DNA from 3 places in the Cytobacillus sp. genome. Region 3 is predicted to be linked to each of the others. Evidence: riboswitches for the same ligand, from Rfam matches in the RefSeq annotation. Region 3 holds a riboswitch; each other region holds the start of a gene.
What was found. Region 3 has a riboswitch for cyclic di-GMP ahead of ACEQ1T_RS15580 (methyl-accepting chemotaxis protein). Riboswitches for the same ligand answer to the same signal wherever they lie in the genome.
Positions count from the first base shown of each region.

Region 1: linked by a shared signal. The riboswitch ahead of ACEQ1T_RS16235 (hypothetical protein) and the one ahead of ACEQ1T_RS15580 (methyl-accepting chemotaxis protein) in region 3 are both predicted to bind cyclic di-GMP.
Region 2: linked by a shared signal. The riboswitch ahead of ACEQ1T_RS10955 (anti-repressor SinI family protein) and the one ahead of ACEQ1T_RS15580 (methyl-accepting chemotaxis protein) in region 3 are both predicted to bind cyclic di-GMP.

Region 1 covers NZ_CAXQGS010000089.1:5,880-9,145, forward strand. The annotation lists gene ACEQ1T_RS16225 (GDSL-type esterase/lipase family protein) at 1-221, shown strand, start outside; gene ACEQ1T_RS16230 (cell wall hydrolase) at 536-1,156, shown strand; cyclic di-GMP riboswitch class I at 1,662-1,745, shown strand; gene ACEQ1T_RS16235 (hypothetical protein) at 1,873-2,106, shown strand; gene ACEQ1T_RS16240 (LCP family protein) at 2,545-3,266, opposite strand, start outside.
Region 2 covers NZ_CAXQGS010000058.1:13,999-17,264, forward strand. The annotation lists gene mnmH (tRNA 2-selenouridine(34) synthase MnmH) at 194-1,252, shown strand; gene ACEQ1T_RS10950 (helix-turn-helix domain-containing protein) at 1,433-1,756, shown strand; gene ACEQ1T_RS10955 (anti-repressor SinI family protein) at 1,856-2,005, opposite strand; cyclic di-GMP riboswitch class I at 2,033-2,121, opposite strand; gene ACEQ1T_RS10960 (hypothetical protein) at 2,264-2,515, opposite strand; gene ACEQ1T_RS10965 (DUF5658 family protein) at 2,567-2,914, opposite strand; gene ACEQ1T_RS10970 (hypothetical protein) at 2,954-3,266, opposite strand, start outside.
Region 3 covers NZ_CAXQGS010000083.1:67,039-70,304, forward strand. The annotation lists gene ACEQ1T_RS15575 (alpha/beta hydrolase) at 1-1,324, opposite strand, end outside; cyclic di-GMP riboswitch class II at 1,467-1,550, shown strand; gene ACEQ1T_RS15580 (methyl-accepting chemotaxis protein) at 1,611-2,543, shown strand; gene ACEQ1T_RS15585 (YwqG family protein) at 3,087-3,266, shown strand, end outside.

The DNA of each region.
Region 1 (3,266 bases), on a different contig from region 3:
TGGCGAAGGTCCTGGCATCTGCTTTTGGATTAAAAGGTGATGGGGTTTATCCGTCATACCGCGATATCAATTCCTCTTACTGGGGCACTCCATATATTGACGCCGTTACAGATAATAAACTTATGATTGGTTTTAGTAACGGGAACTTTGGATTGCATAATTCAGCAAACAGAGCACAATTTGCAGTGGTAATGGTAAGAGCGCAGGCTTTAATAAAGTAAGGAAAGAAAACCCTGGCTTAGTGGTGCTAAGCTGGGGTTTTTATTGTTTAGAAAAGGTGCTGAGAAAGGCATCGGCAAGCTAATATGTATTAATAATTTTTTTGAGGGCCTTCATTTAAAGTCCGGACTTTCGACTGCCTCTATTCCCAGCAGCTGGCACAGGTAAAACGACCCGATTGCCAAATTCTATCTTTTGATGGGGTTTTTGAATTCATAAGCAGGGAAAAGAATGAAGGATGTTCTGCGGTATTAAGAGAAGGAGGTGAACTTTTTTACCCTAACACGCAAAAATACATATTAAGAGGAGAAAAAACATGAAATTTATGAAGTACATAATTGTATCCATGATGTTTGTTATTTTAGCTGGCTTCAATCAAATAGAAACAAAGGCCGCTCAGCTTCTGAAGGAAGGGTCTTTAGGGTCTGAAGTATCATATGTACAGGGGTTAATGAATAAGCTTGGGTATTTTCAGGATGAAACAACTGGATTCTACGGACCGCTAACTGTACAAGCAGTAAAGGAGTTTCAGAGGGACTTTGGTTTACGGCCTGATGGAATTGTCGGAATGGAGACAGCTAATATGATTTACAATGTTAATATGATGGCTCATGTTGTGAACGGGGAAGCCCGCGGAGAAAGCTATGAGGGACAGGTTGCTGTTGCAGCTGTATTGTTAAATCGTGTTGACTCAAGTGAATTTCCAGAGACTATCCGTAATGTCATTTTCCAGAGAAATGCTTTTACAGCGATTAATGACGGACAATTTCAGCTGCAGCCAAGCAAGAACTCATACCAGGCAGTAAAAGATGCGTTTTTAGGGTGGGACCCCTCCAACGGAGCAGTGTATTACTATAACCCGAAGCTCGTAACTGATCAGTGGATCTTCACCCGGACCGTAATCAAACAAATTGGCAGCCACCGTTTCGCTTACTAAAAAATATTAAGACTGGCTGAATAAAAGTGCCAGCCAGTCTTATACATATTATATTCCATTAGTTTACTAAACCTCTACTTTTCGCCTCAAATTAGCATGTGTTTCCAATTTAAGTATAATAAATGCGATCTATAATTTTACCAATTGCCTTTCAACCATGGACAAAAAGTCTGAAAAAAGAATAATGTTCGCCATACGAGCGCCAGGGATAACAGGTGAAAAATGTATTAATAAAATAACTAACATTAAGAATATAAATATTATATCAACTATTGCATTGTATATTAGCAAGTCTTTTTCCATTTCCAATGTATTAGTTATCTATGTGAAAATCGCATTCAGAAAATTGTGTTTTTAACTTTGTAATTGGGGAAAGGTACAATAAGGAATGATGATTAATATGAATATTGTGCAGGAAGCGATTAGGGACAATGGCGGATATTTCTTTTGTAATATATATAAGATTATTGAAAACGCATTACAAAAGTTCTATTATTAAAGTATGAAATTGAAAAGGCAAACTTATTGAAAAGTAAGGACGCAAAGCCGCGAGTCTAAGGTTATTCACTATGATAGTCGAGCTGCCAAAAATGAACGGATAAGTGCAGGCTAGATTAATAGGTTATATTGCAGAATCCGCCATATTTTTGGATGGTCTTGATGCCTTGAGGATGGTAAATAAGACCGTATTTCAATTATAGAAAGGTGGAAAATAGATGAGCTTTTTTGGATCAGTGGAATATTTTGAAAAAGAAATTGCAGAAAATTTAATTTCTGAAAATTCAAAGCGGATTTCAGAAGAGCAGTTTTCAATTATCGCTGCAAGACTGAAAAAAGAACTTTTAGATGACTTTGTTTGTGAAGAGAATATTCGAAAAGAATGCTTGGATAATCTCTTTTTTGCAATTAAAAAATTGAAAGGCTCAGCATTTCATGCGATTTATGAGTAAATAAGTTAAAATGTATAAAATTGGTATCAGCCGCCAGCCAATGACAGAGGTCTTTGGCTGGCGGCTGATACTTTTGAATGGTGGAATATATTCAGTTCGGAATTGGATATTCATGCTTTTATAGAAATGTTCACAGAAGCGATTCTTAGACAATCAATAGTTAATGCTCTCCTCTGCTTTTAGTTTGCGGCCGATTACTTATTGCATTTAAAAGAAATAATTTCTCTTGATTGGACAACATTTGCCAGCTGCCGGCTCTTATTTTCATTGTTATCACTCCTCATATTTAAAATGGATAGACCTGTAAATTAATTATTTATCTATACCGCCTTTTTATAAAAATGAAACAACAAAAAATTCTGCAAATTTCTCTTGGAATTTTCAAATTTTGTCGAAATTAAAAGCTGGTCATAATCTATGGCCAGCTTTGGTAGAGATTCATTTATTTAACTCTAAGTGGGTCTTTAGCTCAGTTTGAACTCTTATCTTTTCTTCTTCAGAAACGATCAAATACCAGATGTCTCCTAAATATTGCCCTGAACCTTCTAGTGTTAATTGATCAATTTTTTTACTGGCTTGCTTATAATTTTTCTGAATTTCAACCATTTCACTAAATGCTATATCAGTCTTTACATTTTTTCCGATTGCTTCAAAAATATCATCCAAACGAGTTAGTGAGCCGATACTTACTCCTTTATCTATTACCCCCTGAATAACCTGCCGCTGCCTTTTCTGTCTTCCAAAGTCACCATTGGGGTCATTCTTCCGCATTCTTATATATGCAAGTGCTTCTCGTCCATCTAAATGAATGTCTCCCTTGTTAAAATGATATGAATCCTGTGTGAAACTCAAATCATTTTGCACATTAATTCCCCTTACAGCATCCACAATATCTGCAAATCCATCCATGTTCATCTTTATATAATAATCCACTGGTATATCCAAGAAATTTTCAACGGAAGCAACTGACATATCAACTCCCCCAAATGCATAAGCGTGGTTGATTTTGTCAACTGTTCCATGTCCAACAATATCAGTTCTGGTGTCTCTTGGAATACTAAGCATTTTAATAGAACTTTTAATTGGGTTAACTGTCAGCACAATCATCGTATCTGAACGCCCCTTATCACCTTCACGCTCATCTACTCCAAGCATTAAGA
Region 2 (3,266 bases), on a different contig from region 3:
CGTTCCTTTACGGGCGATATATAGCATTATCGCAGTCTAACGGGCAGTAAGATCCCCATTTAAAACTGCAGTAAAATTCAAAGTTGAATTAACGTGGCCCAAACTGCCCGTAAGGCCCGATTAGTTCAACTAACAATCAGCGGGAAAAACCCCCACTGATTGAAGTTTCACTTTATTTTTTGGAGGCATTAAAATGAGAGAAATAGCAGTCGAACAATATATCCAAATGGACAACGCAGTTCCGGTCGATGTCAGGTCTCCAATTGAATTTGAGGAGTGCAGCATTCCCGGTGCTGTCAATGTGCCGCTTTTCACTAATGAAGAACGTGTAGAAATCGGAACACTATATAAAAAAGAAGGATCTGATGCGGCTAAGTGGAGAGCGATGGAAATCGTTTCACCTAAAATTCCGTCCATGATGCAGAAAATCAGAGAACTTAAAAATGATGGCTTACAGCCTGTCATTTACTGCTGGCGCGGCGGAATGCGCAGCAAGGCCGTTACTACATTTATCACATATGCGGGCGTTTCAATCCCCCGTTTAATTGGGGGCTATCGAGCGTACCGTCAATATATACTTGAAAACACAGCAGACTTGATTCCTGAAAAAGCAGTTGTTCTGCACGGAATGACCGGCGTAGGGAAAACGGATGTGCTGAAGGTGTTAAGCGAAAAAGGATATCCTGTTATTGACCTTGAAGAAATGGCAGGACATCGCGGATCGATCTTCGGATCCTTTGGCATGGGAAACGGCAGCACACAGAAAACGTTTGATGCTCTATTGTATCAAGCCCTTTCTAAGGTTAAAGGTTCCCCTAATGTTATTATGGAAGCCGAAAGCAAACGAATAGGCAAGGTTGTTCAGCCGGACGAGCTGCTCCATACCAAAAAAACCGGAATTCACATTGATATGTTCGCCAGCATGGAATCCCGTGTCCAGCGCATCATTCGTGACTATGTTGAGCCTTATCATAAAGAAGAATGGTTCAAACCGAAAGTGGATGAAAGCCTTGTGTTTATTAAAAAACGTCTGAAAGATACTGAAATCCGCGAGCAGCTGGATGAATCAGCTGAAACAGGAAACTACGAGCTATTTATCAAGCTTTTATTAGAACACTATTACGATCCACGCTATGCCTTTAAGCAGCATGACTATGAAGGTCAATTCCACCACGTGAATGCAGATGATGTGGAAGCAGCTGCACAGCAAATTATTGACATTATTGAAAAGCAAAATGCTCCCGTCCTCTGACGCGGAGCATTACTTTTTGCGAGCGACAAAAGATATATTTTTATAAAACTTAGATAACTAACTATTTAAATCGGTTGACACTGTGGTATGATGATAATAATATTGAACAAATCGTTCTTAATATGGAACTAAATATATGATATAATCCTATTACATACAAAATAAGGTGTGTGGTATACCATGATCGGTGATCGTGTAAAAAAACTTCGCCAGGAAAAGAAAATGTCCTTATCCGAGCTTGCGGACCAGGCTGGTGTGGCAAAATCATATTTAAGCTCACTTGAGCGCAATCTGCAAACCAACCCATCGATTCAATTCCTTGAAAAAATTGCTGGTGTTCTGAATGTCCCCGTGGATCATTTAATTCATGAGCAAATCAACAAGGAAGATCTTGATTCAGAATGGATGAAAATTGTGAAGGAAGCGATGGAGTCTGGTGTTTCGAAGGAGCAATTTCGGGAGTTTTTGGATTTTAATAAGTGGAGAAGCGGACAAAAATCATAGATGTAATGAGCCTGAATATACAGGCTTATTTTTATGCCAAAATAAAAAGCATTTCCATATAGAGATGCCTCTAACAGAAATACTTAGCCATACCGGATATTATGCTTCGATCAGAACCTCTTTGGCTCTGTTATTATGTAAAAACTCTCTAATTTCTTCCTTTTGCAGGCCTAAGTTCTTTGCTTCCATAATTAACTGCAGCCACTCCAAATCAATTCCTTCAACCTTTACATTTTGCTCCGTCAACATTCTTCCCCCCAGGATACGTATCGTATTCCAGGCAACCCAGCCATCGTAGTATTGTCCAATACCTTAGACCCGTGACTTTGCGTCCCCATCTTTCAATGAGTTTGCCTTTTTCTGCGCCTATCGGCTCAAAGAAATTTTTACCATAAATGTATTCTACTATGGCCGTATTGCTAATGGTGTCTTATTTTGTAAATATAATTAATTATTTTAATATTAAATTAATTTGTTTTTCGACAAAAATTCTGAGGTTTCCCATTATCAGTTAATTGTCCTCTGTTTCGAATAGTAAGAATGACCGATTCTTTTCCTATAATTCTTATTAATTTGCTGAAGGGAATATGTGTGTGAATGTTTCTTTTTCTTATAGACAATATGGACTACTTCCCGTGTCATTGCATCCAGAAATATTTCATTCGTTAAGTCATTTCCGCAAACCGGGCACAGCCACTCTCCGGTTTCACTGCTGCTGAAAGATGAGTTATGGCATTTAGTGCAGTTTTTTTTGTACATGGGACACCGCCTGAACTTATTTATATTGATAATATATTTCCTAATTAGATTTTAATGAATGCTGTTAACAATTAATGAGAAAATCCAAACAGAGTGCAGCAGACATACGATTGAATACACAACTGAAGCTCCTGCTGCAAACAGCTTCACTCTAGATTCTGCAGAGATAAATATTGATAAAAAGATAAGTAAACAAGAAAGAATTATTTTAAGAGAAAGAAATAAAAAAGGATGCAGGTCATAAAGATTGCGCATTAGCGGATTGCTTTCTTCTATCACATTAAAGTGGAGTCCAAGTGCAGTAAGAAATCCGTCCAGTAAATTTAAGAAGGCAAGATAATAAAACAGCTTTTTTATGTGATCACCACTTTTGAGCTTATTTTTAAGCAGTTCAATAATTAAAAAATTTAGGCCATGAAGATAATGTTCCTCAGGGCCTTAAAGTTCGCGGTGAGTTTTTCTAATGTAAATCAGTAATATTACAGCACCTGAGACAAATAACAACCCGCCTATTAAAAGTAGATTATAAATATTTGTTGCAGTATCTGGGAGTAGGTTATTAGTATTGTTTGCATTTTTTAATGTGTCATTCTCAGGTTTCTCAGGTTCAGTTCCTCCGTTTCCAGATTCTGACGGATTATTTGGTCCCTGAGGATTTACCGGAACATCAACTGGAGGCTCCTCACAGCCTGGTTGCGAAGGATCTTCTTTACAGCTTGGCGGTTCTTCACAGCCTGACTGGGTTGGATCT
Region 3 (3,266 bases):
ACATTCGATGCAGATCCTGCTTCCCGGCTTTCTTGACCAGCTTTTGATATCCCTTTGCATGAATCTCCGGGAATATCAGCGAATCAAGGGAACCAGTGAAAGAGATGAGCGGCACATCTATATCTCCAGTATTGGCCACTACCTTAATATTTTCTTTCACTTCCTTCGGCCGGGTCATATACTTATAATCTTCAAAGATAGAATCATAGGAACGGTCTCTCACGCCATTCACAAAGTTCAGGTAATTCCTCCATTGCGTACGGCCTGGGGCTTCCGGATCGAAATGGTCCCGATAGATATTCAGCGAAACAAACCAGTATACCTGATCATGATAGGCCCACAGTTTTTCCGATCCTTTAGGCAATCCTGCTTTGTATAGCTCTTTCATGGCTTTCTGCTGTTTTTTGCCGCTTCCATACAAAGCTTCTTCCGCATGATTCACAACGGTGGTCAGGGAACTGATTAAATTAGGCTTTTTCTCCGTCCATAACACGCCTTCCCAATCGACTCCTCCATCAAAAAGCCGCGGTTCGCCGGTTTTCTCCGGATGGTCATTTTCAAGGGCATAGCGCACGACGTATCCGCCATTGGAAATTCCCATCGCATATGTGGGGATTTTATGCTCTGCCGATACTAAATCGCTCGCCGGGTCAGAAGAATCTGCCGGATCGATCAGCCCATCAGAATGATGGCTGACTAAGTACTTCTCTGCGGCTTTCGTAACCTGCCGGAACCGCTGATGCCATTCTGCTACACTATCATCTTCATCGGCTAAGGCATTCTTTGCTTTTGCAAATGGATCAGCTGAATCAGCCTCACCCTGTGTACCTTTATCAATCGCTGCAAAAGCATATCCTTTTTCCAGGACATAATCGCTGAAAAGCAGGTCGGTCGACGTTTCATTTCTTGTAGCCGGGATTCCCGAAACAACAAGCCGGCCATTCAAGTGATCTGGTACCCTTATGACAAACTGGGCATCTTCAAAAATACCATTTACTTGTGTTCCCGTTACAGAAGAAGGTATGTACATTTGATGCCATCCAGTTCCTTCCGCAGCATTTCCCCAAAGATAAGGGGCAAGACCAATGTTGCCGTAAAGGGTTGCCTGCTGATATTGGAGGGGATTCCTGGTGGTCAGCCAGTTGTTGTCCACACCGTCAAAGTATTGTTCCGTTACTGTGTGCGCACCAGGTATTATAGCCTGGTTTTCCGCAGCAGCTTGCTCCGCAAAACTTCTTTCCGGAAAAAGTGAAAAGCTTAAAGCAGATGCCAATGATAACGCAATCAGCTTGTTTTTCAGATAAATCCATCCCTTCTTTATCATCTCTTACAGTTCCATTCTACTTTTACTAATTATGGGAATCATGGGCCTTAGTAATTAATTATTTGAATTTTCAGCATAAAGGAAAGCAGAGCATTGAAAATTGTGATGCCAGACCGGTGCTAGTACTATAGTCTTATAGACGGAACAAGTTGGAAGCAATGAGAATTCAAGGGGAATTGGGCGCTTTATTGAATTCGAGCTAGTAGCGCAACCGGCCAGCACTTACAGGGGACCAGTCCTCTTGTAGGGATATGTTCTGACAATCTTTTTTGAAAAGAGGAAGAGCATGCTAACAACTTATCAGCCTAATCACTTTAAAAGCACACAGGTTCTTGAAAAAGAGGCTGTTTTGGCAGCCATTGAAAATTCTCTGGCCATGATTGAATTTGATGGGAACGGGAAAGTACTGTGGGCAAATGAAAATTTTGCCCGTACTATGAAATATCGGGCAGAAGAGATGCCAAATATGATGCATAAGCAATTTTGCACCCGTGAATTTGCTGCCAGCAGGGAATATCAGGAGCTTTGGAGAAATCTGCGCAATGGCAAAAGCTTTCAGGAAAAAATTCAGCGTGTCACCAAGCAAGGAGATCTTATCTGTCTCGAAGCAACATACACACCGGTATTTGGGAATGATGGCAGAGTAGAAGGTGTTGTAAAGGTTGCTACAGATATTACAGAAAGGGAAACGAATACAGCGCAGGTAGCATTCCAGCTTCAGGCAATGTCAGAAGCCCTTAGTGAAAAAGCAAAGGCTGGAATTGAAAGAAGCGAAGAGGCTGCTCAGGCAATAGGCAAGCTCGTTCATGAGTCCAAAGGGAATCTGGAAATCCTCCATTCTCTCAAATCACAGGCACAATCCATCGGCAGCATCGTAAAAACAATCCGTGAAATAGCGGCACAAACCAACCTGCTGGCATTAAATGCAGCTATTGAATTCCTGCGCGTTGCCGGCGAACATGGCAGAGGCTTCAGCGTCGTTGCCGGAGAAGTGCGAAAGCTCGCAAACCTGGTACAGGACTCCATACAGGAAGTCAATGCCCACATCGAAGGAATATCAGATGAAATCAACAAAATTAGTGACGCAACTCTGCAATCACAGTCAGGCATAACTGAAAACCAGGCTCTTAATGAACAGGCTGTATCTGCATTTAAAGATATCGGGGAAGCTGCAAGAAAGCTTGATGAGCAGGCGAGGGGTTTTAAAAGTATTTTATAGGAAGATGCGGGCTGCTTTATAGCAGCTCTTTTTTTCTGCAGATAGGAAGAATTGATGAGGCTGGCGAATTTACATATATTCTGTTTATTTTTGATGAGAGAAGATGATTTTATGAAATATCTCCATAAGACATTCACTTCAGAGTTAAAGAGGAAGATCCATAGTATTGAAAAGGAAATAAAAGAACAAATTGAAAAGATTCTAAGAGAGAATAAAGCGGTTTTTTCAAAGAATGGCCTGAAACTGGAGGCTGAATTTGATCAGGAGGGAAGAGATGTTTTCCAGCCTGGATACAAATCCTCCATTTCACTGGGGATTTCTGAAAAAAGAGGGAATCTCATAGATTTGAAAGTCATTAAAATTTGGGAGTGCGAATACTTTTTTCTAGGAATGCCAGTATCGAAAAAGATCCCTGGAAGCAAGTTGTTCGGGGAGCTTCTGGATGAATCTTCACAAGAAATAACAACGGAGTTAGCGCAATACATAGCTGAATATTTGGATGAATTTATCAATAAAAATAAAGAGACACAGGAGGAAAAAAGCATGGAAAATCAAACCTTAAAGCTGCCTAAAGAATTTGAAAAATATCGGAGCGAATTAGAAAAAACAGCGAAACCGTTTGTCAGCATACATGCAGAAAGAGGAGAGACCACACTTTTTGAAAGCAAGTTCGGAGGAAAGCCCTATCTTCCAAAAATGAGTGAACATCCAAAGGATGAGCAG